Regions from separate parts of the Acetobacterium sp. K1/6 genome, predicted to be linked through region 1. Evidence: riboswitches for the same ligand, from Rfam matches in the RefSeq annotation. Region 1 holds a riboswitch; each other region holds the start of a gene.
What was found. Region 1 has a riboswitch for cobalamin ahead of U2P91_RS08865 (type 1 glutamine amidotransferase). Riboswitches for the same ligand answer to the same signal wherever they lie in the genome.
Positions count from the first base shown of each region.

Region 2: another riboswitch for cobalamin. It lies ahead of U2P91_RS04100 (ECF transporter S component); the one in region 1 lies ahead of U2P91_RS08865 (type 1 glutamine amidotransferase).
Region 3: another riboswitch for cobalamin. It lies ahead of U2P91_RS15630 (FecCD family ABC transporter permease); the one in region 1 lies ahead of U2P91_RS08865 (type 1 glutamine amidotransferase).
Region 4: another riboswitch for cobalamin. It lies ahead of U2P91_RS12520 (AAA family ATPase); the one in region 1 lies ahead of U2P91_RS08865 (type 1 glutamine amidotransferase).

Region 1 covers NZ_JAXQGA010000008.1:56,451-63,830, forward strand. The annotation lists gene U2P91_RS08840 (precorrin-8X methylmutase) at 1-223, shown strand, start outside; gene cobI (precorrin-2 C(20)-methyltransferase) at 226-957, shown strand; gene cbiD (cobalt-precorrin-5B (C(1))-methyltransferase CbiD) at 970-2,115, shown strand; gene cbiE (precorrin-6y C5,15-methyltransferase (decarboxylating) subunit CbiE) at 2,103-2,729, shown strand; gene cbiT (precorrin-6Y C5,15-methyltransferase (decarboxylating) subunit CbiT) at 2,722-3,306, shown strand; cobalamin riboswitch at 3,352-3,537, shown strand; gene U2P91_RS08865 (type 1 glutamine amidotransferase) at 4,013-4,726, shown strand; gene U2P91_RS08870 (hypothetical protein) at 4,820-5,662, shown strand; gene U2P91_RS08875 (response regulator transcription factor) at 5,866-6,540, shown strand; gene U2P91_RS08880 (sensor histidine kinase) at 6,553-7,380, shown strand, end outside.
Region 2 covers NZ_JAXQGA010000003.1:218,564-225,943, reverse strand. The annotation lists gene U2P91_RS04115 (aminotransferase class IV) at 1-502, opposite strand, end outside; gene pabB (aminodeoxychorismate synthase component I) at 526-1,896, opposite strand; gene U2P91_RS04105 (anthranilate synthase component II) at 1,890-2,477, opposite strand; cobalamin riboswitch at 2,726-2,894, shown strand; gene U2P91_RS04100 (ECF transporter S component) at 3,014-3,547, shown strand; gene U2P91_RS04095 (alpha-ribazole-5-phosphate synthase) at 3,645-4,376, shown strand; gene ltrA (group II intron reverse transcriptase/maturase) at 4,493-5,758, opposite strand; gene U2P91_RS04085 (hypothetical protein) at 5,946-6,077, opposite strand; gene U2P91_RS04080 (FUSC family protein) at 6,582-7,193, opposite strand; gene U2P91_RS04075 (prephenate dehydrogenase) at 7,369-7,380, opposite strand, start outside.
Region 3 covers NZ_JAXQGA010000023.1:30,786-38,165, forward strand. The annotation lists gene cbiQ (cobalt ECF transporter T component CbiQ) at 1-734, shown strand, start outside; gene U2P91_RS15615 (energy-coupling factor ABC transporter ATP-binding protein) at 756-1,592, shown strand; gene U2P91_RS15620 (energy-coupling factor ABC transporter permease) at 1,736-2,500, shown strand; gene U2P91_RS15625 (energy-coupling factor ABC transporter substrate-binding protein) at 2,500-2,841, shown strand; cobalamin riboswitch at 2,870-3,068, shown strand; gene U2P91_RS15630 (FecCD family ABC transporter permease) at 3,348-4,382, shown strand; gene U2P91_RS15635 (ABC transporter ATP-binding protein) at 4,379-5,590, shown strand; gene U2P91_RS15640 (adenosylcobinamide amidohydrolase) at 5,592-6,749, shown strand; gene U2P91_RS15645 (ABC transporter substrate-binding protein) at 6,733-7,380, shown strand, end outside.
Region 4 covers NZ_JAXQGA010000014.1:21,965-29,344, reverse strand. The annotation lists gene U2P91_RS12540 (ABC transporter permease) at 1-335, shown strand, start outside; gene U2P91_RS12535 (ABC transporter substrate-binding protein) at 347-1,390, shown strand; gene U2P91_RS12530 (ABC transporter ATP-binding protein) at 1,403-2,173, shown strand; gene rffA (dTDP-4-amino-4,6-dideoxygalactose transaminase) at 2,229-3,362, shown strand; cobalamin riboswitch at 3,470-3,654, shown strand; gene U2P91_RS12520 (AAA family ATPase) at 3,801-4,580, shown strand; gene U2P91_RS12515 (nitrogenase component 1) at 4,571-5,860, shown strand; gene U2P91_RS12510 (nitrogenase component 1) at 5,847-7,019, shown strand; gene U2P91_RS12505 (ABC transporter substrate-binding protein) at 7,050-7,380, shown strand, end outside.

The DNA of each region.
Region 1 (7,380 bases):
GCCAACCGCCTTATATACCCTGATTGAACAGGTCAAGCTTGGCAATGCCAAACCAGCCCTGATTATCGGTGCGCCAATCGGTTTTGTCGGCGCGGCGGAATCCAAGGAAGCTTTGGATCAGATTGACAGTCCCATCATTCGGATCAACGGACGAAAAGGCGGCAGTCCGGTCGTGGCGGCGATTCTTAATGCCATGCTTTATCAACTGGGAAGAGAATGGTAAGAATGATGAGCGCTACAAAAAAAGGAATTTTTTATGGCATCGGAGTTGGCCCCGGCGATCCCGATCTGCTCACCGTTAAAGCGGCTAAGGTTTTAGATGCCTGTGATATGGTGATTACCCCGGTAAAAAAAATGGGCAGCACCAGTGTTGCCTTTGAAATTGTCAAAAGTCATATCTCCGATTTGTCAAAAGTTCTGGAAATGAATTTTCCGATGATTTCCCTGTCTCAGGAACGGGAAGCCTTGCAAAAACAATGGAAAGAAAATGCCGATGAAATTGAAGTGCTGCTTAATCAGGGCAAGGACGTCGCCTTTATTACTCTGGGTGATCCGATGGTCTTTAGCACCTATTCTTATGTGATGGAATATCTACTAAAACGTAGTATTGAAGTGATCACCCTGTCAGGGGTGCCGTCATTTTGCAATCTCGGGGCGCAACTCAATATTCCCCTGACCCAGGGAGAAGAATCCTTGGGGATTGTGGCGATGACTCAGCCAGTAGAAGAAATCCGGGCGATTTTGGATGCCCACCAGAATATTGTGGTGATGAAAATTTCCGCCAATAATGCCTGGATGGCTGAGGAACTGGAAGCCCGCGGGCTGGAAAAAAGCTTTGTGCTGGTATCCAACATCGGTATGGACACCCAGCAAGTGGTCCGGGATATTGATGTCTTAAAAGGTAAGATCCCGTATTTATCGACCTTATTAATCAAAAAGAATTATCCCCTTCAGTAAGGGAGGTAAGCCATGTTAAATAAAACCATTGAAAAAAATGGCAAGACCCTGCGCTACGGCTATACCACCGGCTCTTGCGCCACCGCCGCCACCAAAGCGGCACTGTTAATGTTTTTAAATCAACAGAAATGGGAAACCATTGAAATCAGTACACCCAAGGGCTGGACCCTGGATCTGGTGCTGCACGATCAGACTTTTTCAGAAAACGAAGCCTCCTGCTCAGTGATCAAAGACTCTGGGGACGATCCGGATGTGACTAATGGCGTCAAGGTTTTTTCGAAAATCACCTCATCAGACCAGGCCGGAATTGAGTTTGCAGCCGGTATTGGTGTCGGTACGGTCACCTCAGTGGGACTCAGTATTCCTCCGGGTGAACCGGCCATTAATCCGACCCCAAGGGAGATGATTACCCGGGAGATTAAAACGGTTTTAGCTTCTGAAGCCGCACGTCAGATCACGGATTTACCCAAAGGTTGGCGGGTCGAGCTGTCCATTCCCCAGGGTGTGGAACTGGCCAAACGAACCTTTAATCCCAAGCTGGGGATTAAAGGCGGACTGTCGATTATCGGCACTTCCGGGATTGTTGAGCCGATGAGTGAAGATGCCCTTAAGGCGTCCCTGAAACTGGAACTCTCAGTGCTCCATGCCAAAGGCTTTAAAGAAATCATCTTTGTCCCCGGCAATTATGGGAAAGACTTTTCCGAGGAACTGGGACTTTCTGAGGAGGTACTGGTAAAAACCAGTAATTATATCGGTTTTATGCTGGATGAGGCTGAACGGATGGGTTTTGATAAGATTCTGCTGATTGGCCATCTGGGAAAACTGGTGAAGCTGGCTGGGGGGATTTTTAATACCCATAGCAGTGTTGCCGACGGACGGATGGAAATTCTAACCGCCCACGCCGGTTTGCTCGGCGCAACCCAGAAAACGATGGAAAAAATCATGACCTCTAAAACCACCGATGAAGCAACCGATTTAATTCTGAGCAAAAATTTGCCGGACTATTTTGATCATCTGGCCGAGGTCATAAAGAAAAAGGTCACCGATCGGGTTTATGGCACCATTGAAATGGAAGTGGTGTTGTTTTCCAAGATCCATGGCTTTTTAGGACAAAGCAAAGACGCAGAAGAGTTGAGGAAACGATTATGTACCCATTAAAAATTATTGGACTGGGACCGGGACATCCGGATTATATACTGCCGATCGCATTAAAAGAAATTGAAGCGGCAGAAGTGATTCTCTGTGGCACCCGCCATGCTGAAAGTTTTGATGCCAGTGGTAAAGAAATGCTTTTTATCGGCAAGGGAACCCCCCTAAGTGAGCTGATGGAAAAGGTTGCCCAGGTATACAAGACTAAGAAAACCGCGCTGGTTGTTTCCGGTGACTGCGGCTTTTATAGTCTGCTGACCTATGCCAAAAAAGTAGTACCGGAAAAGGACATTGTCTGCATCCCCGGGATTAGTTCGTTGCAGTATTTTTTTGCCAAACTGGCAATGTGTTGGGAAGATGCTAAGCTGATGAGCCTTCATGGCCGGGATCAGGATTTGGCGGCAGCTCTGGCAAAAAATAAAAAGCTGGGCATTCTTACTGACAAAAATAATAATACTGCGTTTATTGCCGGGATTCTTAAATCAGTCGGTTGTGAAAACAGCTTGCTTTATGTTGGTGAAGAGTTATCCTATCCTAATGAGAAAATAACCCGCTTAACCGTAACAGAAGCCCTGAGCTATCAGGAGGAAGGGCTGGCAGTCGTGGTGGTCATCAATGAGTAAGATAGCAGGATACAAGGACGAGGCCTATATTCGGGGTAAGGCACCGATGACTAAACGCGAAATCCGCATCCTCACCATTTCGTTGCTGGGGATAAACCCCGGCGATGTGGTCGTAGATATCGGCGCCGGCACCGGGGGTCTCACTATGGAAGCAGCTTATGCCGCCGACCATGGTAAGGTCTATGCTGTGGAAGCCAAAGAAACGGCGCTGGAACTGGTAAAAAAGAATAAAGAACATTTTAATGCCAACCATGTGGTCATTATCCCCGGTAAGGCGCCAGAAGTGCTGGCTGAAATTAAAGAGCCAGTGGATCGGGTCATCATTGGTGGTTCCGGCGGTAATATGGAAGGCCTGTTTCAGTGGTGTAAGGCCAATCTCCGGGCCAGTGGTCGGGTCATTGCCAATTTTGTCACCCTGGAGAACGCCGCCCAGGCCACCACCCTGATGAACCAGTATTTTGAAAATGTAGAACTGGTTCAAGTGGGCATCAGCCGGGGCGAAGGCATTGGTGGTTTAACGATGCTAAAGGCCGCCAACCCGATTTTTATTATCACTGGGGATGCTGAATTAAATTAACGACTCAAAGGTTCAAAATGCTATTGACAAGAAGTGCAACCTGGTGTAAAATAAACTTAATTAAATAGTGAACTTGTCCTATATTCAAGGGAAAAAGGTGTAAATCCTTTGCTGTAATCGCAGCTGTAAAACATGATGACCGTCTCATAACCACTGTTAAGAACTTAACGGGAAGGGAGATGGAAAGTTGATTGTTGAGCCAGAAGACCTGTTTGTAGTGATTTCTTAACAACCTCCGATTTAGAGGGCTGTAAGAGCATTATATTTAAATTTGTAAGTATGATTCTTTTATCCTTCTCCACTGGAGAAGGATTTTTTTTCGTCTTGTTGTCGACAACGATTGCAAGCGAACCCAGGAAGTGTGTGATTCTTGGGAGTTGGTTAATTTCTCCTAGCCAAAAGTAGAATCTCTTCGAATAGAAGGACATCTCCAAGTCAGTATTTAATTCCCTTCCTCGGGGATGGTGTGTGACATCCCCGAATTTACCTTGCTTTCATTAATTTACATTTTTGATAGAATATTATTCCTCATTTCTGCTTAGATTTTTCTGGCCAAAAATCTGAGTACCAATAAAAAAAGTGCATCCAGTTCTGGTTGTGCTTTTTTTATTTGCCTTTAAATAAAAAAATTTAAAAAATGCGTTTAAAATGGTATACTTGCATAAAAATAAGGATAATAATCAATAATCAGATAGGAAGGTCACAGATGAGAATTCACTATTTACAGCACGTACCCTTTGAAAATCCCGGCAGTATTCTAGTGTGGGCAAAAACCAATCAAAGTATTATTACCTCGACGCAATTGTATAACGATGAAGCACTGCCGGAGGTAAATGAATTTGACTGGCTGGTGGTGATGGGAGGTCCCATGAACATTTATGAAGAAGATCAATACCCCTGGCTGAAGGCCGAAAAAAAATTGATCAAAGCCGCCATAAAAGCTAACAAGGTGGTCCTTGGTATGTGTCTCGGCAGTCAGTTAATTGCTGATAGCATTGGCGGGAAGGTTGTTCAGAACAAGCAAAAAGAAATCGGCTGGCTCCCGATCACGTTTTCTAAAGAAGCCAAAGCGTCACCGCTGTTTGCATTTTTTCCGGACAACCCGGTGGTTTTTCACTGGCATGGTGATACCTTTGTCGAGCTGCCTGAGGCGGCCACGGTCATTGCCGCAAGCACCGCCTGCAAAAATCAGGCCTTCATTTATAACAAAAGAGTTTTTGGCTTTCAGTTTCACCTGGAAAACACCCTGCCGATTATTAATGATCTGATTGCAAATTGCGGCGATGAAATGGTTCCGGATGATTATGTCCAGTTGCCAAAAGAGGTCTTAGCCCATCCGGAATACATCCGTCAGGATAATCAGTGGATGGCCGCCTTTCTGACCCAACTAAAACAGATGGTTGAGGTTGACGATCTTTAATAAAAATTTTTGGCAAAAACAAATGACTGGTGAAAGAATGGGTAAATACCAAGCAAATGGTTTGCAAACATTTAGTTTTGAAAGGAATGTATGATGAAAAAGATAACATTGATACTGACAGCCCTTGGCTTAGCGCTATTGCTGTCAGGCTGCTCGCTGATTCCGAGCATTTTTGGCAATAAATCGGAGTCGGTAAAAAACCAGGAAATTACCTTAGCCTTATCATTTGGCGAAAAAACCGGCACCTATAACGGCCAATTGGTAAAAGGTTTGCCTCAGGGAACTGGCGTGTTTACGGTTTCCAATGATGCTGAAGTTGCCTGGACTTATGACGGTACATGGGAACAAGGCCATTTTCAGGGAATGGGAGAAACCGTTTGGGAAGATGGGTTCACACAGGAAGGTAATTATCAGAATGATCTTTTAAATGGGCCGGGACAAGAGTATCTTGATAAGAAGCTCTTATATGATGGCAATTACACCGATAATCGTTATGATGGACAGGGCACGCTTTACAATTATTATGGCGATATAATTTACGAGGGTAATTTTGACATGGGCTATTACGACGAGACGACTGTCCAGAGAAAGGCCCGATTGGATCCGTTTAAAGCTCAGACCACAGAGTTATCTTATGCCGATGTAGTTGAAACGGCTAAAAATGAAACCGGAAATAAGGTCAAGATGACGGGACGGGTTTATCAGGTTTATGAAAACTTTGAAAATCAACACTACTTCTGTGATTTTATCATGGATTTAAACGATGATCCTAATCAAATGGTACAGGTCTATTATCGCTTAAACTCTGGAGAATCCCCCTTTGTTGAAGGCCAAATGGTAACCGTATGGGGAACTGTTGAATACCTTTATACCGACACCACTGATGATGGTCAGCAATACTCCATCCCCAATGTGGAAGCCTGGAGTGTGGAATAAATTTTAGCGATACAAAAAAACTCCCCGTCATGCAATGGGGAGTTTTAACGTTATCGATAAGAACAAATCTGACAGTCGAATTTCAGATCGATTTTGAAATTGGGCTACTTTGATTTATAATGGGAGTTAAGCGGCAACAAAGCGGCAACAAAGCATCAGTGTTTTACTTTGCCCACGGTCAGAAAAGGATAGGATGGTTCGGTATGTATAAAATACTAATTGTAGAAGACGATCAGATTATAGCAAAAGCACTAAAAAATCATTTGGATAAATGGGAACTTGAAACCCAAATCGTTGCGGATTTCCATCATATTATGGATGAGTTTGTGGCCTATGATCCGCAGCTTGTCCTTTTGGATATCTCCCTGCCATTTTTTAACGGCTACCATTGGTGCAGCGAAATCCGCAAGCTTTCTAAGGTGCCGATTATTTTTATTTCGTCGACCAGTGATAACATGAATATTGTTATGGCAATGAACATGGGCGGCGATGACTTTATTGCCAAGCCCTTTGATCTGGCGGTGGTGGTGGCAAAGATTCAAGCTCTGCTTAGGCGGACCTACTCCTTTCAGGGCCAAGTAAGCCTACTGGAACATAAGGGCGCGATTCTAAATCTTAATGATGCCAGCATTATCTATGTGGATCAAAAAGTGGAACTAAGTAAAAATGAGTTTAAAACCCTTCAAATTTTACTGGAAAATAAGGGCAAGGTGGTCTCTCGGGATGTGATTATGAAACGGCTTTGGGACAGCGACTGCTTTGTGGACGATAACACCTTGACGGTAAATATTGCCAGGCTGCGCAAGAAATTGGAAACAGCCGGGCTGGCCGATTTTATTGCCACTAAAAAAGGCGTCGGCTATTTAATTGGGGATTAATCGAGGTGTAAAATGAAAATATTATTTGTATTGGGTGCTTACTTGAAAAGTCGGATTAGGGTAATGGTCGCCTTTGTCTTATTCATACTTGTCTTTGCCATGGTATATGCCCTGTATTATTTGCCGCTGGAGCCGATTGTTTATAGTACTGAACTGGTTATGGCTCTGGCCGTTGTTTTTGCCGGTCTGGATTTTGTGCAGTTTTATCAAAAGCATCAGCGCCTGACAGAGGGGATCAGTAGGGCCACCGCTGGGGTGGGGGAATTACCAAAGCCTCGGGATTTGCTGGAAGTAGACTATCAAACCCTGACCCGGGTATTGGCGGAGAATCGGGCTGAGCTGATCTCCCAGTTCGATAACCGGCAAACGGATATGATTGACTACTACACCTTATGGGCCCATCAGATTAAAACCCCTATCTCAGCAATGGGACTGTTACTTCAGACGGAGGAAGGTGATAGGGAACGCACCAGCACCTATGCCCAGGAACTTTTTAAAATTGAACAATACGTCGAGATGGTGCTCCAGTATTTAAGGCTTGAAAGTATGTCATCAGATTTGCTGTTGGTTGAGTATGATTTGGCAGACCTCATCAGACAGGCGGTGAAAAAATATAGCATTATTTTTATCAATAAAAAAATATCGTTGGAGTTGGAAGAAATGAATTGCCGTGTTCTAACCGACGAAAAATGGCTGATCTTTGTTCTGGAACAGATTATTTCAAACGCTCTGAAATACACCAATCAGGGGAAGATATCCATTTATTTGGATGAACATTCAGAAAAAACCCTAATTATTTCTGACACCGGTGTTGGAATCAGAGAAGAAGATATTAAACGG
Region 2 (7,380 bases), on a different contig from region 1:
CGGCCAGATAACCGCGGGTGTTATAAAAAATCGATTCGGAAAAACCGCGGGCCTTGGCCTCATTTAAAATCAGCAGATTTTCCAGATAGTTGTTGGACTTGATCGTGACCAGCCGGGCTGTTTCATTGCGTACCGCATCATTGGTACAGATTTTTACTCCCCGGGCAAACATCTGGCGGTCATAATGATTCTCCCGGGCGGTGATTAGCAGGTTGTCTGCTTTTAAGCCCTTACTGAGGGTGACCCGCAGCCCACCCCGATTCATCTCATTTTTTTTTATGATCTTCAGACAGTCCGCCTTAATCTGATCGGGATGACTGGTCAAGTTAAGGCCCATCACCAGGGCACTTTGTTTAAAGCGCTCCATATGATCCGCGAAAAAAACCGGTTTTCCATGGGCTACATTGATGGTTTCAAACACCCCATAGCCATAAAGAAAGCCCTGATCCAGAGAAATCTGGGGTTCTTTTGAAATTTCTCCGTTATAACTGGCGTAGTCCATTGGGTTCCTCCTAAACTGTTTAATTAATAGCGTTTCAGTGCATCCATCAGAGCTCTGCCCTTGTCGAAGGTTTCTTGATATTCGGACTGGTTGTCGGAATCCCAGACGATTCCACCGCCGACCTGAAAATAACCTTTCCCATCCTTGCAGACAATCGTCCGAATGACAATATTAAGATCGAGATCCCCGTTGAAACCAATATAGCCGATCGAACCGGTATAAATGTTTCGCTGGGTGGGCTCCAGTTCATCAATAATCTCCATCGCCCGGATCTTCGGTGCCCCGGTAATCGAACCGCCGGGGAAAGTGGCTTTGACACAATCGATGGCATCGAGGTCATCCTTTAATTCGGCCGTAACGGTTGAGACCAGATGAAAAACGGTCTGATAAGTTTCTAACTTAAACAATTCCGGAACCTTAACGGTGCCGGTTTTAGCAATTTTCCCCAGATCATTGCGCTCCAGATCGACAATCATTAGCAGTTCGGCTTTATCCTTTTCGCTGTTAACCAGAGTCTCCCGATTAGCGGCATCTTCCGCAGCGGTTTTGCCCCGGGGCATCGTCCCTTTAATCGGTCGGGTTTCAATGTTTCGACCCTGAACCAGAATAAAACGCTCCGGGGAACTGGAAACAATCTGTCCTTCTCCAAAATCAATGTAACTGGCAAAGGGAGCCGGGTTAATTTTTCTGAGTTCGCTGTATAATTCCAGTGGGCTAAGCTGTAAATCAGCGTTAAAGCGCTGAGTCAGATTGGTCTGGTAAATATCTCCCGCTAAAATGTATTCGTGAACTGCATCCAGTGCCTTCATATACTCCGGCTTGGTGAAATTACCCCGAAATTCAACATTCTTATTAATTTTAAAGTCTGTACGAATGGCAATTTTGGGATCGCCGACAAATTTTGCGGCTAACCGGCTGATGATATCCGCTTCATTTTCTTCGATTCCCAGGGCGGCCACATAGGTCTTACCTTCTTTATGATCAATAATCACTATCCCATCATAAAAACCCATATAACAATCGGGGATACCCACATCATCCACGGCACTGCGGGGAAATGCTTCCAGATGATGACAGAGATCATAGCCAAAATAACCCACTGCCCCACCTAAAAAAGGAAACGGGGATGGATAATCCATTTTATACTGTTTTAAAAGCTTTTGCAGTTCATCAAAAGGATCTCCCGTAAGCGTTTTCGTCGCTGTTTTGGTTTTAACGGTAATGGCGTCCGCTTTGCTTTTAAAGACCAGAAACGGGTTCCCACCGATAAATGAATAGCGTCCCAGACTGTCCGGGTCTCTGCCGCTGTCTAAAAAGAAACTATAGGGCTCATCTTTAAACAAAAGATAGCACTCAAAACTGCTTAAGTCGGTTTTTATTTCTTGTATTAACATCGCACACCATTTTCTTTTGTCGATTGATAAAAGTTATCCAATAATTCCATCCCCATTTCGGTAAGAATCGCTTCAGGATGAAACTGAACCCCTTCGATGTGGTAGTCTTTATGTCGCATACCCATGATCTCATTTTGATCAGTTCGGGCGGTGATCTCAAAAAAATCCGGTATTTCCTGATTTTCAACCACCAAAGAATGGTAGCGCGTCACCTTCAGGGGATTATTAAGACCATCAAACACGCCGGCATTGTCATGGGAGATGGCATGGACTTTGCCATGAACCGGTTCCAGAGCTTTTTTAATCTTACAGCCAAAGGCCTGACCGATGATCTGGTGGCCCAGACAAATACCCAGGATCGGAATTTCACCCTTAAAACGGTGCACCACATCCAGACAGATCCCGGATTCGTTGGGGGTGCATGGCCCCGGTGATAAGACAATCATCGACGGTGCCATCGCGGCAATCTCGTCCAGGGTAATCTTATCATTTCTCTTTACAATCACCGTTGCATTCAGTTTTTCCAGATACTGAACCAAATTATAGGTGAAAGAATCATAGTTGTCGATCATTAGAATCAATTTTTATACCTCTTAGTATTAGTCATTTTGTAAAGCATTGTACCATACTCCAAGGATTCAATACAATGAATTATAGCAGCAATATTTGGCCGCGATTTTTTTATCGCCGCTTTTTTTTCGCGGTTGATTTAAGCTAGAATTTACCCTCGACGCGATCATCTTTTAACGATTACTTTACTTTTTCTTTCCCTTAATTATTTACAATTTCAATTTGACAAATTGATCTCTGATGTGCTATTATTTGCTCAAGTAAATAAAGCTTTTTTGGTGCCTTGAAAAAGGAGAATAGGGAAACAGGTTAAAATCCTGTAGGGACCCACCACTGTAAAGTCGAGCACAAGTCATGACCACCTCACGGGAAGGGACAAACTGCGATGAAGCTGACTCAGGAGACCTGCCAGAAATGATTCCATTTGGACGACGGTAAAGTTCACATCTAAATTAGATGTGAACTTTTTTATTTAATTAAATCGACCTATCCAAATTTTCTTTTCATCGCCATAGAAATGCTTTATAATAAAATTAAGGAGTATCACATGAAAATCAACACGCGACAACTCGTTTTTATGGCGCTTTTAATTGCCCTCTCTTTTGTAGGAGCCCAGTTAAAAGTTTTTGGCACGATTGCCTTCGATTCACTGCCGGCCTTTTTGGGCACCCTGTTGATGGGACCTCTGGCTGGCGCAATTATTGCTATTATCGGTCATCTTTTAACCGCGCTTACCTCAGGATTCCCAATGACCCTACCCGTTCACCTTGCTATTGGTCTGGGGATGGGGCTGATCATGGTGGCCACCTGGTATACTTATGTTTTTGTTAAAAAGGCCGCAAATGAAATCGTCGCCCTGATCGTCAACGTTATCGTTGCCGCTATCTGCAACGGCCCGATCCTACTTTTACTCTGTTCGCCGCTTTTAATCCCCATGTTAACCTGGCCCGGAGTAATTGCAATGATGTTTCCCCTGGCTCTGGTGGGTGGAATCAATGCCCTGATTGCGGCCCTTGTCTTTAAAGCATTACCCCTATCGGTTAAAAATCAGGTATCTTCGGCAACTTCGGCTCAGGCATAAACTTAAGCTCCGCTAGAACCTGATTCTTAAATGACGAAGTAACTCACAAAATACATGGCACTTACGTTATTATAAAAACCCCCGAATGGAGGACCGTATGAAAACTTATCAATATCGTGACCTATCCGTCATTGAGCTTCCTGATTCCCTCCTGGTCACTGCCTGCGACAGTAGCGGTGGCGTCGGGGAAAAGCCCGGGGATGAACTGTGTGTTGCCACCAAGTACATTTCTGTTTTTGCTGCCCGGGTATGTCTTTTTGAACTGCTGGCCTGTGGCGCCCAGATCATCGGTCTTTCCAACACCATCGTCGGAGAAATGCACCCCACCGGCGAAGCTCTGATTAAAGGTATTCGGGAAGAATTGGAACGAGCCGGTATCGGAGATCTGCCCATTAATGGTTCGACCGAAGAAAATTTCAAAACCAGCATGACCGGTTTTGGCATTTTTGTACTCGGAATGGCCAATCGGTTGCGAATCACTCCCTCAGTATCTGCAGATGTGGTGATCTGCATCGGTAAACCCAAATATGTCAGTGCCCTTATTCTCGATGGCGATCCGGAAATCGCCAATTATCAGGATCTCAAGACCTTAGTTAAGAACCCTGCCGTAAATGAGATCGTTCCCTGCGGTTCCAAAGGGATTTTATACGAAGCCAACACGCTTGCCAATATTTACCAGCTCCAATTTGAACAATTACCTAATGATCTGAATGTAGTGGATTCTTCCGGCCCGGCAACCACCGTAATTGCCAGCATCAAGCCCTCAGCCCTATCCGGACTGGCTGCCATCTTTAAGGATAAGCTGACCATTATTGGTTATTTCAGATAACAAAATATTTGCAAATATCGAGTAGCTAGAAATCCGGATAATTAGTCCGGATTTCTTTGCTCTCACAGAACCGTGCTTACGTTTGCCGTACACGGCTCCTGAAATCTCTCATCGAATTAATAATAATTCGACAGTAATCCAACTTTATATTGACCTAAATCGATGAGTCCCAAGTCTTCAAAGTACTGATTCGGGAGTAGCATGTGGATGATATGGACATTTGAATTCTTCCATTTCGTCACCGCCATCTTTTCACCACTACCTTTGATCCCCTGTTTTCTCATTTCCTTATGCATGGCTTTATATGTTTTCCATTGCTTCATCTTTATCATTCGCAACCTGCGCCGAATCCATGACATCATCTCTGTAATCAATGATTTTATGTTGGCGATCCGATAATAATTCAACCATCCCCGGAGCACTGGATTAAGCTCTTTAATCACTTTTTCAAGTGGCCTTCCGGCATTTCTTCTGGTTATGTTTCTGATTTTGCCCTTAAAACGTTTGATCCGTTTGGGATTGATCACCAGATATTTCGCATAAATCACGAACCCCAGGAATGTCACGCCTTCTCTCACACTGGTCAGCCTGGTTTTCGTCTCATTTACCTTCAGTTTCAATTCTTCTTCCAGAACTTTAGTTGCGTAGGCTTTGTAATTGCCGGCTGTCTGTTTGTCTTTTGCAAAGATGAGGATATCATCTGCGTATCGAACGATCCGCAGGCCTTTGCCCTTCATTTTCTGGTCAAACTGATTGAGGTAGATGTTGCTGAGCAACGGTGAAATGACGCCTCCCTGGCAACTGCCGATTTCTGTTTCGATGAATCGGTCGCTCTGCATCACCCCGGATTTCAGAAACTTCCTGAGCAACCCTAAAACTTTTCCGTCACTGATGCGTTCGGCCACCGCCCGCATTAAAATCTCATGATCAAGGGTGTCAAAGCATTTGCTCAGATCCATATCCACAACTTCTGTCAGTTCGTACCGATTCATAAAGCGTTCGGCCTTGGCAACAGCTTGCTGTGGGGAATGGTTGGGGCGGTATCCATAACTGGATGGATGGAAGGTTGGTTCATAGATTGGTTCAATGATATTCACAATGGCTTGTTGGACGACCCTGTCTTTGACGGTCGGTACCCCCAACAATCGTATGCCGCCATCCGGCTTTTCAATTTCTACCCGTCTGACCGGGTCTGGTTCATAGGTGTTGGTTTTCAGCTTCTCATGAAGAAACTCAATATTCGTTTCCAGTGCTTCATTAAAGTCCAAAACCGTTTCTCCATCAATTCCGGGAGCTCCATGGTTCCGTTTGACCTTTCTGAAGGCCAGCTCCAAATTTTCTTTTCGATAGATCTTATCGATCAGGCTGTACCATTTCTTCATGTTCCACCTCCATTCCTGCTTTACTTTTCCGGCACTCTCCGTTTAAGCTATCTGTTCTTCATTCGTTTCCTTTGACGTTTCTAGCACTCTGGCAATCTTATCTTTATTCCACGAATTACTTCAAATCTGTGTCGTCAAAAGGACTCGCATGGTATTTTATGCCAATTCTTTCGGACCTTCCGGCCTTTCAGCCTTCGTTTAACACCTTCGCTCTTACTTCCCATGTTTCAAAGTAATCTTTGAGATTTCTTCCGCCCTTCGCATCAGATCGGGACTTTTGACCCCGATCCGTCACCGTTATAAAAACAGCATCCTTCACGTTTTCTCCTCCAGTCCATTACTGGCTTTCATTGGCGTGATGTTCATCACTACTATGGCTTCATCTGCATACTGCACCTTCCTTTTGTCCCTTGGTTTCCCTTGTGAACAAACCTACAGCTTCAGATACAGTACTTCCGAGGTTAAGTTACTCCGCTTGCTGTTAAAACGACCATCCAAATATATATGACTCAGCTAATTTTCGGACGTTCCCACTTTTTGAAAGGTTATCCATCATATATACCAACACTGGTTCACTTGCGTTCCGTTCCAACAACCGCCATCAGCTTCCTTCAGACCCTTCCGTCGCCGGAAACGCCCTTGCTTACAGCTTGTCTTCCCAATTAGCCAGGTGACAGGTCTTCTTTCAGACCATTAGCTCGGCAACATGCCTCGCAAACAAAAAAAGACCACCTGGTATTAAGGGTGGTCTCTTTTTTAAGGGGAGGGGTAATTATATTTTAGTTAATCTAGACGTCACAAAAATCCAGAATAAACGTAAAATCTAGGGTTTGAATATCATATACAACAGGTTTGACACTTTAAATTTTTTATAACCGCTGTCCGGTTTTTCTTCGACCGTGATCAACTCTTTTTCCGTCTCTGTTTGGCTTTCATCCGGGTTTTTATCACATTCCGGCAATTTAATAAAGCGGTTGATTAAAAACGCCACAACGATACCAAATACCGTTTCCAGAAGTCTTAAAAGGGCCAGCATATAGGTACCCGTATCCTGAGGATAGGTGGTCATTAAAATGAGAAAAACCACACAGGTAATAACGATAGCACCCGACTTGTTAATTGTATTACACAGATAAATCAGTCCCATAATTCCTAACGGAATGATGAAAACATAGGCGTATTGATATGGGATTAAACGAGCAATAAAAATACCCAACATTCCCGCTACACCTCCAAAGAGGGTTCCCAATATCCGATTCCAGCCCGTTTCAATCGAATTTTCAATGCTCGGTCCCATCGTAATCACAGCCGCAATTGCAGCAACGAGCGGATTGAACTCCGGTCCCATAATTGCAAATACTACCACACAGATAAAGACTGCTAACACCGTTTTTATGTTTCTCATACCAATGGCTGGCAGATTACATAATTTCATGATTTTTTAACTCCAATTATTTTTTTGACTTTTACTATCAACATTTTGTTCCCAGCAAAAGTTTTGTTATAACATGTTTCTTTAACTAGAGTATACTCTCATATGAGATTAAGTCAATAGCGTAATCATTTTCAGGCTGATGTAACTGTTTTCACGCCGCATCTCTTAAGCAAACTCACAGATTTTT
Region 3 (7,380 bases), on a different contig from region 1:
AAATAAGACAGTGGAACCCGACCTTTAAAGTGGTTTTTTCCTTTACCACCCTGCTTCTTTGCATTGGGCTAAATAATCCCTTTGTGTCTCTGGCCGTAATCGCCAGCATGGCCTATTTGACGGTGTTAAAAGGCGGACTGCCGCTGGGAGCGTATATTTCGGTACTGATGATACCGATTACCTTTATTCTTCTGGGAACCATTGCCATTGGGGTTGATTTTTCAAGCCAGCCGATCGGGCAGTTTAATCTTTTTCTTGGTTTTGGCTATCTCTTTACCTCAGTTGCCAAGCTCCAGGAAATGGCCTTTCTGATTCTGAAAGTCTTTGGTGCCATTAGCGCCATGATTATGATGACCTTGTCCACACCTTCTTCAGAAATCATCGGGGTGCTCCGAAAGGCCCATGTGCCCAAGCTGATTATTGAGCTAATGAACCTGATTTATCGGTATATTTTTATTATGCTGGATGTTTTTAATAACATACGAAATTCTGCCGATTCCCGCCAGGGCTATAGTGATTTTAAGACTGCCTGCTATACCTTTGGCAGTGTCGCCAGCAATATGCTGGTGGTTTCACTTAAAAAGGCCAATGCTTATTATACCGCCATGGAAGCCAGAGGCTATGACGGCGATTTGGTTTTTCTGGAAGAAGAAAAGAAGCTTCAGGTGAGTCACCTGATAATTGGGGCTGCCTTCATGATTTTTCTGATTCTGCTTGGGATTTTTACGCACTAGAAAGGATTGATGGCATTAATTATGAGTGAACCAATACTAAAGGTCAGCGAGCTTTATTACAGTTATGGAAACGGAAACCCGGCGCTGGATGGGGTCAGTGTGAATATTTTTAAGGGCGAAAAGATTGCGGTGATCGGATCGAACGGGTCTGGTAAGTCGACCTTTTTTCTTAATGCCAATGGGGTACTTAAAGCCGATCACGGCGAAATCAGCTATCAGGGCACAATTATTAATAAAAAGAATATAAAAGATTTGCGCAAGAATATCGGGATTGTTTTTCAGGACGCCGACAATCAGATCATTGCCTCCACCGTCATGGCCGAGGTTGGTTTTGGCCCGATGAATTTAAAACTGCCTCGAGAAGAGGTAATCAGCCGGGTCGATGAGGCCCTAACCTACATGAACATCCTCGATTTTAAAGATCGTCCGCCTCATTATTTAAGTGGCGGCGAAAAAAAGCGGGTGACGATTGCTGATATTATCGCGATGAAATCAGAGGTCATTATCTTTGATGAACCAACCGCGGCCCTGGATCCCCTCAATGCCCAGATGTTAGAAGAGGTGCTACTAAAGCTCGGAGAAGAAGGCAAAACGATGCTGATCTCCACGCACGATGTGGATTTTGCCTATCGTTGGGCAGAGCGGGCGATAGTTTTTGATCAGGGAAAAATTATTGCTGATGGAACGCCATTGGAGATTTTTAAAAACGCGAGAATCCTGGAGCAGGCAAATCTGAAACGGCCAGCCATGCTCGATGTTTATGAGATGCTGGTTGAAAACAAAATGATAAAGGACGAAAGCAACTATCCAACCACTCCCCAGGCGCTTAAAGTTTTATTACAAAAAAATATTCGGTAAAGAGTCATTTAGGTAGATGGTTACGATAGCAGTAATTGCGCAATCGATTTTAAGTTAAGTTGGCTTTGTGAGAGTTCAAAATTGAGCGCTCAAGAATTTTCGCAAACCCTTATAATATATAGATAAAAACTAGAGGAGGAACTATGAACACAAGTTTAACAACAAGAGAGAAGCGATTTATTGCGGCTGCGGCTGCGATCGCCCTGGTATTTGGGTTTACCCCGGTGGCCAGTGCGATGCACATTATGGAAGGTTACCTGCCAGTCGGTTTTAGTGTGGCCTGGGGCGTGATCTGTATTCCATTTTTAATTAAGGGTTACATGTCGATAAAAAAAACACTCAAAGAAAATCCTAAAACCATCACCTTACTGGCTATGGCTGGAGCCTATGTTTTTGTGTTATCATCTTTAAAAATTCCATCCGTAACCGGCAGTTGTTCTCATATGACCGGGACCGGGCTGGGCGCGATTCTGTTTGGACCAGCGGCAGTCAGTATTTTAGGCGTCATTGTCCTATTGTTTCAAGCTATTTTGCTGGCACATGGTGGGCTGACGACTCTGGGCGCGAATACCTTTTCAATGGCGATTGCCGGCCCCTTTGTAACCTTCGGAATTTTTATACTTTGTAAAAAAATAAAAATTAATAAGCATGTCGGTGTTTTTCTGGCAGCGGCAATTGGCGATTTGTTTACCTATTGTGTTACCGCATTCCAGTTGGCGATGGCCTATCCTTCCGAAAGTGGTGGCGTTGCCGCTTCGATGGTTAAATTTTTAGCCGTCTTTGCACCGACTCAGGTTCCCTTGGCTATCATCGAAGGAATTTTAACCGTGGTTATTATAATCGGGCTGGAAACCTATGCACAACCAGAACTTAATGATCTGGGATATCTTACCGGAGGTGTAAAATAATGACAGCGACAAAAAAAACAGTCATTGGTCTTTTAGTGTTGGCAGTAATCATTGCTCTGGTCCCCCTGTTTATCTTGCAGGATGCCGAGTTTGGGGGCTCTGATGATGCGGGCAGTGGGGTTGTGTCTGAGATTACCGGAACAGAGTATGAACCCTGGTTTACCCCAATTTTTGAAACGGCGATAAACGGTGAAATACCCGGTGAAGTGGAAAGTTTGTTTTTCTGTCTTCAAACCGGAATCGGGGTCGGGATTATTGCCTTCTTAATGGGGCGATTTGTGGAGCGAAAGAAAAAAGAAGACGAGCCAAAAAAAACAGACTCAAAAAAAGCTAAGAAATAAGACGGGTTTAAAAGGACTAAGTTTAAAAATTGAATAATTAAAAACAGGTGTCGGTTGCAATCCATTGTATTGCAGGCCGATTAAAAGGGAAGAGAGGTGAAAATCCTCCGCGGTCCCGCCGCTGTAAAAGAAGAGTTCCTCCAGGAATGCCACTGTAGAAATATGGGAAGGTAGGAGGGTATGTTGACGCTTGAGCCAGAAGACCTGCCTGTTTATGCAAAACTCTGCGAGAGACAGAAAAAAGGTTTTATTTGCGTACCGTTTTACGGGCTCATTGTCTCAATTTGAGATAATGAGCCTTTTTTTATACTTGGGAAAATTACAAAATAGTCAGATCAACATTTCTGATTAAAGGACAAAGCAAAACTGTCAGAGCAATTAATATTGCGAGCTAGCAGGGGAAATTGCGAAAATATTGGTTAGCATCGATAGTATTAATTTAGAAATATAAATGGAGGTTTCATAATGAAGAAAAAAGCAACGAAAATTATGAATCAGAGGTGGTAATGGAAAGTATAAAAAACAGAAAAGCACGACAAATCAGCATCCTGGTCTTGATTCTTGGGGCCATTGTGGTGATTTCGCTATACAGCATCAGTGTGGGGTCCATCAATATCAGTATTCCGGATATTCTATCTATTTTGTCGGGAAAAGCAGTGGCAGATGATACCTATGGCCCGATTATTATGAATATTCGCCTACCCAGAACCCTGGCTACGATCATGGGGGGAGCCTGTCTGGCACTTTCCGGTTTGTTGCTGCAGATATTTTTTAAAAATCCAATCGTCGAGCCTTATATTTTAGGGGTCTCATCCGGGGCAACCTTGTTCGTGGGGCTGGTACTATTAGGTGGATTCTCATTCGGATTGAAGTCCCTGCCCCCGATGGGTTTGTTTGCCGGTGCTTTTCTGGGTGCCATGCTGGTGATGGTGGTGGTGGTTTTTGCCGCTCAAAAAGTAAAGAACATCACAACCCTTTTAATCATCGGGATGATGGCCGGGTTTATTTGCAATGCCTTTACCAGTATCCTGACCGCTTTTGCCGACAAAGAACAGCTGCATGGCTTTGTGATGTGGTCGATGGGCAGTTTTTCGGGATTCTCCTGGCCACAGGTCCAGTTTTTATATGGCATCGGTTTACCGATGATTATTCTGGCTTTTGTTTTGAGTAAACCATTAAATGCCATGCTCTTTGGTGAGAATTATGCGATTTCCATGGGGCTCAGCATGAAAAAATTCCGGGTGATTGTGATTCTGATTGCCAGTGTCTTGACGGCAACGATCACCGCCTTTGCCGGGCCAATTTCCTTTGTCGGCCTGGCCGTTCCCCATATGGTGCGAATCACTCTAGGGACGTCAGATAATCGCATTCTGATACCGGGGGTCATTTTCGCTGGGGCCTTGATGACCGGGGTTTGTGATCTTATTGCACGGATGATTCTTTCCCCCATTGAACTGCCCTTGGGGGTTATTACGGCCTTAATCGGTGCGCCGATTGTTGTTTACTTACTCGTCCATAAAACGAAAGGAAATGAGCTATGAAACCAGTAATCTTCACTGAAAATCTGAATGTTGGTTATGATAAAAAGGTAGTTGTTGAACAAGTGGATATTTGTGCCCAAAAAGGAGAACTGATCTGTTTGTTGGGTCCCAATGGGTCTGGAAAATCTACGATTTTGCGGACCTTAACGGGATTGCAACCACCGGTAAATGGGCGAGTTGAAATTAATGGAAGGGATATAGCGACCATCAAAAAAGCAGAACTGGCTAAAAAAATGGCGATCGTGCTGACTGAACAGGTCTCGTTGGGACTGTTGACTGTTTTTGAAATTGCTTCAATGGGTCGATATCCCCATACCAATTTTATGGGAAGACTATCAGCAGAAGACGAAAAGATTGTTAATGAGGCGCTTGATCTGGTTGATGCTGGATATCTGAAAAACCGCTATTATTTCGAACTTAGCGATGGTGAAAAACAAAAGGTCATGATTGCCCGGGCGTTGGTTCAGGAACCCGAGCTGATTGTTCTGGATGAACCTACCAGTCATCTGGATGTTCGGCACAAGGTGGAAGTCATCAGTATTTTAAGAAAACTCTGTCTGGAAAAAGGCATCACCGTGGTGCTATCCCTCCATGACATTGATATTGCTATTAAAGGCTGTCAGAAGATTTTACTGATTGAAAAGGGTAAGGTTAAAGCTCAGGGAACGCCAGAAGAGATTATCAAAACTGGTACAATTCAGAGTCTTTACTCAATTGAAGGGGCTAATTATAATGAGTTGTTAGGGTGCCTCGAATTTTGTTCACCGGTATTACCGGAAGTGTTTATTACCGGCGGAAATGGCACTGGAACCGGCGTTTATCGGGCCGTATCCCGAGCTGGTTTTGGCATGTGCTGCGGGGTACTGCATAGCAATGACATTGACTTGCATGTGGCAAAGGCCCTCAATTGCGATGTTGTTGAAGAAGACTCGTTTAGTCGGATTACCGAAAAACATTACGAAGATGCAGCAGCTAAAATGGCAAAAATGCACTATGTTATTGACACCGGCTTTCCGGTGGGAAAAACGAATGAGCATAATCTGGATTTAATCATTGATGCCATCAAAATGGGAAAAGTAGTTTTTAGCTTAACTGATCAAAGCGAATTAAAAGGACGGTTTGGTGATTGGGCCGAAAAAATAAAATGCTGTAAAAATCCGGCCGAGATTTTGCAGATCATCCCGCCACAAACAGGAAGTGGGTGCTGAGATGATGTTGGGGGTAACAGCTACCGGAGATCCTATTCATCGCTATCATCGGTGTCTGGTGGTGCCTTTTTCGGGACCACGAAAGGTTATCAGTACCGCCATGGAGCATGGTGGTTATCAGGAAAATCTAACGGCGATATTTAATCAGGATGTCAACCCCGGGCCGGGTCGGTTGTGCGAACACATGGAACCCGGTCAGCAGGAAAAAATGCAGTCCTTTATCCGGGAGGAGTTGGGGTTGGCTCCGGACACGGTAGCACGGATGGCTACGATTGTGTCCATGGAAAGTGCGGCCATTAAAAGCGAAACCTATGACATCCTGACCGTGACGGCTATTACCACCGCTAGTCTGGAAGTCAATGGCGGGCGGATTGGTGAGAAAGCTACCAGCTATGAAAAAAACGGCGAGTATATTAATTTAAGACCGGGAACCATTAATAGTATGGTCTTTGTCAGTGGCAATATGACACAAGGCTGTATGGCCCGAGCCATGGTGACAGCAACCGAGGCCAAAACAGCCGCTTGTCAGGAATTGATGGCCAGCAGCCTTTACTCAACCGGTATCGCCACCGGATCAGGAACGGATAACCTGATGATTATTTGCGATAGCGAGTCGACTAACCGACTGACCTATGCTGGAAAGCATGGCAAGCTGGGAGAACTGATTGGTCGGTTGGTGCGGGATACTGTCAAAGAATCCCTCAATCAGCATATGGCCTTAAACCCGGTTACCCAGCATCGGTTATTTGCGCGAATGAAACGCTATGGCGTTACCGAGGGAACCTTTTTTAAAAAATTCAATGAACTCAGTCATAAAGGTCAACGCGATTTTCCCAAATGGATCGATCGTCTCCATCGGTTGGATCAGGAGGATGAGCTGGTAACCATGACTTCCCTCTATGTTCATCTGATGGATCAGCTGGGCTGGGGGTTGTTGTCTGGATCGGAAGCTATCAATGGCGGGGTAATAATTCTTAAGCAGATTGCCAAAGATCAATCAATTAATCTTGACTTATCAACAAAACAACATGAGTCCGCTGAAGCGGTGATTCAAAAAATGGTAAATTCTTTTGTGACGACCCTTTCAGAAATGGTCATGGCAAATGAAATAAAAACAAACTCAGAAGGAGAAAAGAAGAGTAATGAAAAGACAGTTTAAACAGTTAGCGGTGATTGCGGTCACTGCGGTAATGGTAGTATCAGGGTTAGTAGGATTAACAGGGTGTCAGTCTGCTGACAAGAGCTATAAAAGCGAGGATGGCAATACCATCAAATTGCAGTATGCCAAAAATTTTAACATCGAATATCTTGATAATAATAATAAGATAGTCACCGATGGTGAAGGAAAACAAATGTTACTGCTGCAAAAAGGTCAGGAAGCTCCAGAGGAATACAAGGATCTACCATCGATTACCATTCCGATTGATCAGTCAGTTTATACCAGTACCACCCAGGTTGGCTTTTTACGAGCCTTTGATGACGAAACGCTGTTTGACAGCATTGTTGGGGTGCGTTTAAAAGCCGAAGAGTGGGATTTCGATGCGATGAAAAATCGCATGCTAGAAGGTAAAATCAAAGATATTGGCTCTAATTCTGCCACCAGCAGCAGTTATGATTATGAGGTGATCCAATCCCTGAAGCCGAAGATTGTTTTTACTATAACTGGCATGGGTAGTGAACAGCAGAAGCTGATGGAGATGCTATCCCAGAATAACATTCCTTATCTCTATGATTCATCAAGTACCGAAACCGATTATCGGGGCACCATGGAATGGCTTAAATACTACTCT
Region 4 (7,380 bases), on a different contig from region 1:
CGGTGTCCAATATCCGGGTTGAGTATCTGCTCAGTGCCAAGTCTCTGGGAGCCAGCGGTAAGGATTTGTTTTTTCAGATCGTTTTTCCGGCCTGTTTGCCGGATATTTTCACCAGCATTCGGACGGCGGTGGGGGTAGCCTATACCACCTTGGTATCGGCGGAGATGATTGCGGCCACATCCGGTCTGGGCTGGATGGTTATTGATGCTTCCCGGTATTTAAAAAGTAGCGTGATTTTTGTTGGCATTATCATTATGGGGATATCAGGAGTCCTAATTGATCAAGGGCTGAAGGCCCTGGAAAAGAAAATTGTCTTTTGGAAGGGATATCAATAGGAGGTTAGGAAATGAAAAGAGTAATAAAGAATAAGGTCTGGGTGCTGGCAGTGCTGGTAATTATGGTTGTAGTGGCAGGGCTGTTTAGCGGCTGTCAAAGTCAGAATGATGGGGGCGCCTTACCAAAGAAAGTGAATATCGGTTATCTGCGGGTACCCAATGATGAGACGGTGAGTAAGACACGCGATATCTTTGACGCTTATTTTAATGAACTGGGTGTACCCTATGAGTTTATCGTTTTTGACTCTGGCGTAGATGCCAACAAGGCCCTGGCTTCTGGCAGTATCGACTTTGCCACCATGGGAAACACCAATGGGATTATTGCTTTGTCCAGGGGTATTGATGTGGAACTGATCTGGATTCATGAGGTGCTGGGGGAAATCGAAGGTCTGGCGGTGAAGAATGGCTCTAATATCACTAAACCAGAAGACCTGGTCGGTCAGAAGATTGCCACCCCTTTTGCCAGTACCGCTCATTATAGTCTGCTTAATTATTTAAAAGAAGCTGGCATAAAAGATCAGGTGCAACTGCTTGACATGCAAACATCGGAAATTGTGGCCGCCTGGGAGCGGGGTGATATTAACGCTGCTTATACCTGGCAACCCACCCTCGGTGATCTCGAAAAAAATGGCAGCATCCTGGTTAACAGTGCAGAGATGGCAAAAAAAGGCTATGTCACAGCTAATGTCTGTCTGGTTCGAAAAGAATTTTCTAAAAACTATCCGGATCTGGTCGCCGGTTTTGTAAAAGGCCTCAGTGAAGGTGGAGATCTTTACCGCAGCAATCCGCAGGAAGCGGCCGAAAGTGTAGCGGCTGAACTGGGTATCACCGCCGAAAATGCTTTGATGCAGATGACCGGTTCAATCTGGCTGACGCCGGAGGAACAACTGGGATCAGATTATATGGGGTCTGTCGGTAAGCCCGGGAATTTTTCTAAAATCATGAAAGATACTGCGGATTTTCTGCAAAGCCAGAAATCCATTGACAATTCACCAAGCCAGGAAGAATTTGACGCTTTTATTAATTCAACGTATATTGAGATGTCATTAGAATAAGGATGGATTAAGATGAAAAACGAGCTGATTATCGAAATTGACAATTTAACCGTGGATTACCCCAACGAAAACGAACCCGTCCGCGCCCTGGATGGGGTAAATCTGAAGATCAATCAGCATGATTTCATCTGTGTCTTGGGACCTTCGGGTTGCGGAAAAAGCACCCTGCTTAATGTTATTGCCGGGTTTACCCTGCCGAGTGAGGGCACCTTTTTAATGCAGGGTCAGCCGGTTTCAGGGCCGGACCGTCAACGGGGTGTGGTTTTTCAGTCGGCGTCTCTTTATCCCTGGATGAGTGTCCGTAAAAATGTCGAGTTTGGCCCTAAAATAAAAGGGCTTCCCAAAGACGAGATCACCCGGATTGCCAACCATTATCTGACCCAGGTGCATCTGCTGGAGGTGGCCGATCAGCCGCCCTTTCAACTGTCCGGGGGGATGAAACAGCGGGTGGCGCTGGCCCGGGCACTGGCCAATGAGCCAGCGATTCTGCTACTGGATGAACCCTTTGGCGCTTTGGATGCACTGACCCGGATTCATATGCAGCAACTGGTGCGAAAAATCTGGAAGGATGATCAGAACACCATTTTTATGATCACCCATGATGTGGACGAAGCCCTGTCGCTGGGCACCCGCCTGCTGGTGATGTCCAAAAGTCCCGGCACCATTATTCAGGAATTTACCGTCGATTTTTGTGACCGGGTTGATAAACGCACCGGACGGGTTCAAGTGGATGCAAGCTATTTGGCCCTGAAAGAAGAAATCCTGGATTTGATTGACGTTTAAAGAACCGGTCAAGTCCCCAATCATTCACCAGATTAAGACAAAAGAGGAAATGACCATGATACCATTTAATATGCCCCTTTATTTGGGAACCGAAATAAAATATATAAAAGCGGCCATCACTAAAAATCATCAGATTGGTGGGGATGGCCCTTTTACGAAAGCCTGTTCGGACTGGTTGTGTCAAAACGCCCAGATCCCCGGGGCTTTTTTAACGAACTCCGGCACCGCGGCTCTGGAAATGACGGCCCTGCTGGCCGGCATCAAGCCCGGAGATGAGGTGATCATGCCGGCCTTCACCTTTGTGACCACCGCCAATGCCTTTGCCCTGCGCGGTGCCACCATTGTCTTTGTTGATATCCGGCCGGATACCTTAAACATTGACGAAACCCTGATTGAAGCCGCTATCACGTCCCGCACGAAGGTGATGGTGCCGGTCCATTACGGTGGCATTGGCTGCGAGATGGATGCGATTATGGCTATTGCCAGACGCCACGATCTGTTGGTGGTGGAGGATGCGGCGCAAGGTGTGATGGCCAGCTACAGAAATAAAGCCCTGGGAAGCATCGGAGATCTGGGCTGTTACAGCTTCCATGAAACCAAAAACTACACCATGGGGGAAGGTGGCGCCCTACTGATTAATCGCGAGGATCTAATCGAGCAGGCCACAATTATCCGCGACAAGGGCACCAACCGCCATGATTTTCTGGCGGGCCGGGTGGACAAATATTCCTGGGTCGATCTGGGTTCCTCCTATTTACCCAGCGAACTCAACGCGGCTCATCTTCTGGCTCAGCTGGAAGCCGCCGAAATGGTTAACCGGCAGCGGCTGAACCTGTGGCAGCACTATTATGAACGGTTAAAACCGCTGGTTGCGGCTGGCTATATTGAGCTGCCGGTAGTGCCGGAACACTGCCAGCATAATGGTCATCTGTTTTATATCAAAACCGCCAGTCAGCAGGAACGGAACGATCTGATTCACTGGCTCAAGCAGCATCAGATCTGTACCGCCTTTCACTATACCCCCCTCCATGAAACCCCCGGCGGCCAGAAATTCGGACGCTTTCACGGTGCCGACCGCTTTACCAGCAACGAAAGCCTGCGGTTGCTGCGGCTGCCATTATACTTTAGCCTTTCGGAGCCAGAGCTGGAGCGGGTGGTCGCAGAAATTGTCGCCTTTTATAAACGTTAACCCTGCAAGATATCGGCGATATTGTCGTAAAATCGGCATCAGAAATGTTTGTTGAGACTAAATAAAAGACTTGACGCGGTAACTGGTTAGTTGTATACTAGGCATACAATTAAATCAGAAATAGAGGTGGCTGGCATAGCAATGCCGGCATAATAGGGAAACAGGTGAAAATCCTGTACGGTACCGCCGCTGTATAAGAGGAGTTTTTCCAGGAATACCACTGATCATTTGGGAAGGTAGGAAAAATGAAGACGCTTGAGTCAGAAAACCTGCCTGTGTGGATATTCTTTTATTCTGCGTGATTACAGAATAGGTGAAGAACAAAGAAAGGCGTAGCGATGCCATTTCTTTGTGTTTTAAATTCAGCATAAATACGGAGCTGCAGTTGTCATTATGATAACTGCGGTTTTTTTATTTAGGAAAAAATGGAGGTAAATTTTGGAAAGAATAGCGATTTATGGTAAAGGGGGAATTGGAAAATCAACCACGGTGTCCAATCTTTCCGCGGCTTTGGCCCAAAAAGGGTTAACAGTGATGCAGATCGGGTGTGATCCTAAATCAGATTCAACCATCAACCTGACTGGCGGAAAACGCATCCCGACAGTGCTGGAAGTGATTCGGGATAAGGATATAGCTACGAGACTTTCTGATCTTGTATTTACTGGCAGTGGCGGGGTCCTCTGTGTCGAAGCTGGTGGACCAAAACCTGGAATCGGCTGTGCCGGTCGGGGAATTATTGCGGCCTTTGAAAAACTGGCTGAATTGAAAGCCAATGATGTTTATAACCCGGATGTCGTCATTTACGATGTGTTGGGAGATGTGGTCTGTGGCGGTTTTGCCATGCCGATCCGTAATGGCTATGCCGACAGCGTTTGCATTGTGACTTCGGGAGAAAGCATGTCGCTTTATGCCGCCGATAATATTGCTGCTGCGGTGCGATCTTTTGGTTCCCGGGGATATGCCAGTCTGAAGGGGCTGATCCTCAATAAGAAGGGGATTGTCAATGAAGCGGCTATTGTTGCTCAGTCCGCCCGGGAAATTGACACCGCAATTCTCCACACGATTGAACGCGATCCACTGGTGCAACAGGCCGAAGCCTTACATCAAACCGTGATTGAGGCCTTTCCGGAAAGCCCTCAGGCGCGATCCTATGCGGCGCTGGCGGATAAATTGTTTGACTGTGAAAAAACCGCCGGGAGGGCAGCAGCATGCGTTTAAACAGACTGTCAGAAATTAACCATAATAAGGATATTTATGGGGCGTCGGTGGCTATTTCATGTGGGGTTTTTTGTCCAACCTTCGGGGTGGCCGTAGCAGCGCCGCTGATCAGAGAAGCGGCTGTCCTGGTCGTCGGAACGGCTGAATGCACCTGGTATGCCCGAAACAGCTGCATCTACCACAGTGAAGAACCGGGCTACGAGCGGTTTTTTGCCGGTGTCTTTGAAGACACCGATATTATTTTTGGCAGTCGCGATGGCATCCTGACAGCCTTGCTGCAGATCGCCAAAGATCCCCGGATCCGTTGTATTTTTTTAGTCAGCACCTGCATTCCTGAAATTATCGGTGAAGATCTGGAAGCCATTAGTCAAGCCGCCGAAAAGGAATGTGGCATTCCGATTCTGCCCATTCATGTGGCCCATTATGACCGAAACTGCAATGAATTTGGGGTGGCGGTGTCCCAGACCATGAAAGCAATGGTCCGGCTGATGAAACCGCAAACGGTCAAACCGGGAACGGTTAATCTGTTGGGACGAAATTTTCATGCCGGAATCGAAGGCTCTCTGAAGGATTCGGAACTGCTGGGACTGCTTACGCAAAACGGGATTACGCTTCATCTGATCATTCCGGAACCCTGTAACATTGAAGCCCTTCAGAGCGCCCCGGCGGCGGCCCTGAATATCGTCACCAGCGAGGTCGGTCGGGAACTGGCAATGGCCTTGGAAGACCAGTTTGGCACTCCCTACGTTTTCTTTGAACCCTCTTTTGAGCTGGATAAGATCCGATCAGGTTACCAGCAGCTGGCAGGACATTTGGGTATCTCGATTCAAAAAATAATTGAAAAAGCTCATCAAAACGCCGTTTCGCAGCTGCAAGAGGCGCGGCAGGTGCTGGCCGGAAAAAGCTTTGTCAATGGTGGTCGGCCGCCGGATGCCTTTGAAGCGGCGGCATTTCTGACCTCCCTGGGAATGGTGCCACTGCTGATTAACGCCTATCGGCTCACGGATAACAGTCAGGAGCAGATTGATCGGATTCTCGATCAGGGTTGGGATCCCTATGTGAATTACGTAGCCAATCCCAATGCGGCAGTCAGTCTGATGCCGGAACTTTTACCGGATTTATACATTGGTTTTGGACCGGTGGATTATTTAAAACAATTGGGAATCTTGCACCTGGAACGACTCGTGCCACCGGGAAAAATTGGCTATGAAGCGATCACCTGGGCACTGGCGGCGGTCAAATCAGTTTTAGCGGGAGGTGCACCGGATGTATCTTTCTAACAATTATCCCGTCCCATCGGAACGGATGGGTTTGCTGTGGGCCCTCAGCGGCGTCAGGGAGCTGGTGATTGTGGAGTTCGGGCCGGAGGGCACGACCCGCTATTTGCTGGAATCGTTAAAAGAATTCGGGAATGCGGCGCAGGCCAGCTTTTACACCACCACAATGGATGAGGATGTCGTGGTGTTTGGTAACTATGACCGGCTCAATCAGGTCTTGATGGAAATTGATCAGCGCCTTCACCCCGAAGTGATTGTGGTTCTGGATTCATCAGTGGCCGCGGTGATCGGGGTGGATCTTGATGGCATCTGCCATGAAATCAAACCGCACATTGACGCCAAACTGATAACAATTAAAGGAGGTGGTCTGAAAAACGACTGGACCGTGGGGATTGAAACGGCATTGCGTTTACTGGGTCAGATAGCCATTAAAAATCGGCCTAAAAAGAATCGGTTTAACATCATCGGCTGCTGTGCCGATGAATACAATCATCTGGCCGAAGCCGCTGAAATTAAAGACATGATGGCAAAGTGTTTTGCTATGGAACTTAATTGCAACCTTTCCGGAAACACCAGTGTCGCCAGTTGCAGAAATATCGGGCAGGCGGTGGTAAATCTGGTGCTCCGGCAGGAGGGACTGGCGCTCGCACAAGATCTGCAGCAGCGGTTCGAGATTCCCTATGTTGATGGCCGGCCTTACGGGTTGGTAGGAACCCGGGCCTGGCTGCAGAAGATTGAACGTGTTATTAACCAGAAGGCCGATTATGCCGCCGTTCATCAGGCCGTAACAGCACTGAAAATAGCCAAGGAACAGGTCATTCAAAAGAATTCGGGAAAAACCATCGTACTTTGTGGCCATGAAGATAGCGTCCGGGGTTTAGCTGAGTTTTTTAAAGACGAGCTGAATCTTGAAGTATATTTTCTAAAGAGCAGTTGGTGCTCCCGTTCCACCGAGTTGTCGGTGATCAGTCAGTCGGCCTATGAAAAACTCAGAAGTCATCAGGACGTTCTGGTTCTGGCAGATGGGTTGCAAATCAGAGACCTGCCGAGCGTGGATCGGATTCAGGTTGCCCATCCCAAAATTGCCGGGTTCACTGAAGATCAGCCGGGTTTAATGGGTTTTCGTGGAGCGGCCTATCTGCTGAACAAACTAACTAAATAAATTGATTAAATCTTAAAGGAGACAGGAAGAATGAAAAACAGATTAAAACGTGTCTTAATTATCAGTATGTGTTTGCTGATGGTCAGTCTGTTAGCGGGCTGTGGCGAAACAAAAAAAGATGAAACCAGTGAGGCTTCAAAATCAGAGCGAACGATTACCGATCTGGCTGGAAAAACAGTCACCCTGCCAGCCGTGGCAGAAATCAAAAATGTGGTGATCATTGCGCCACCGCTGTTATCCACCTATGTCAGCAACGGATTGAGTACCGACAATATCGTTGGTGTCAGTGCGATCGCGCTGACCGAAATGAATAAAGTTTTATTGGATTACTTTGTTCCCAATAATAAAGAAATCAACACGA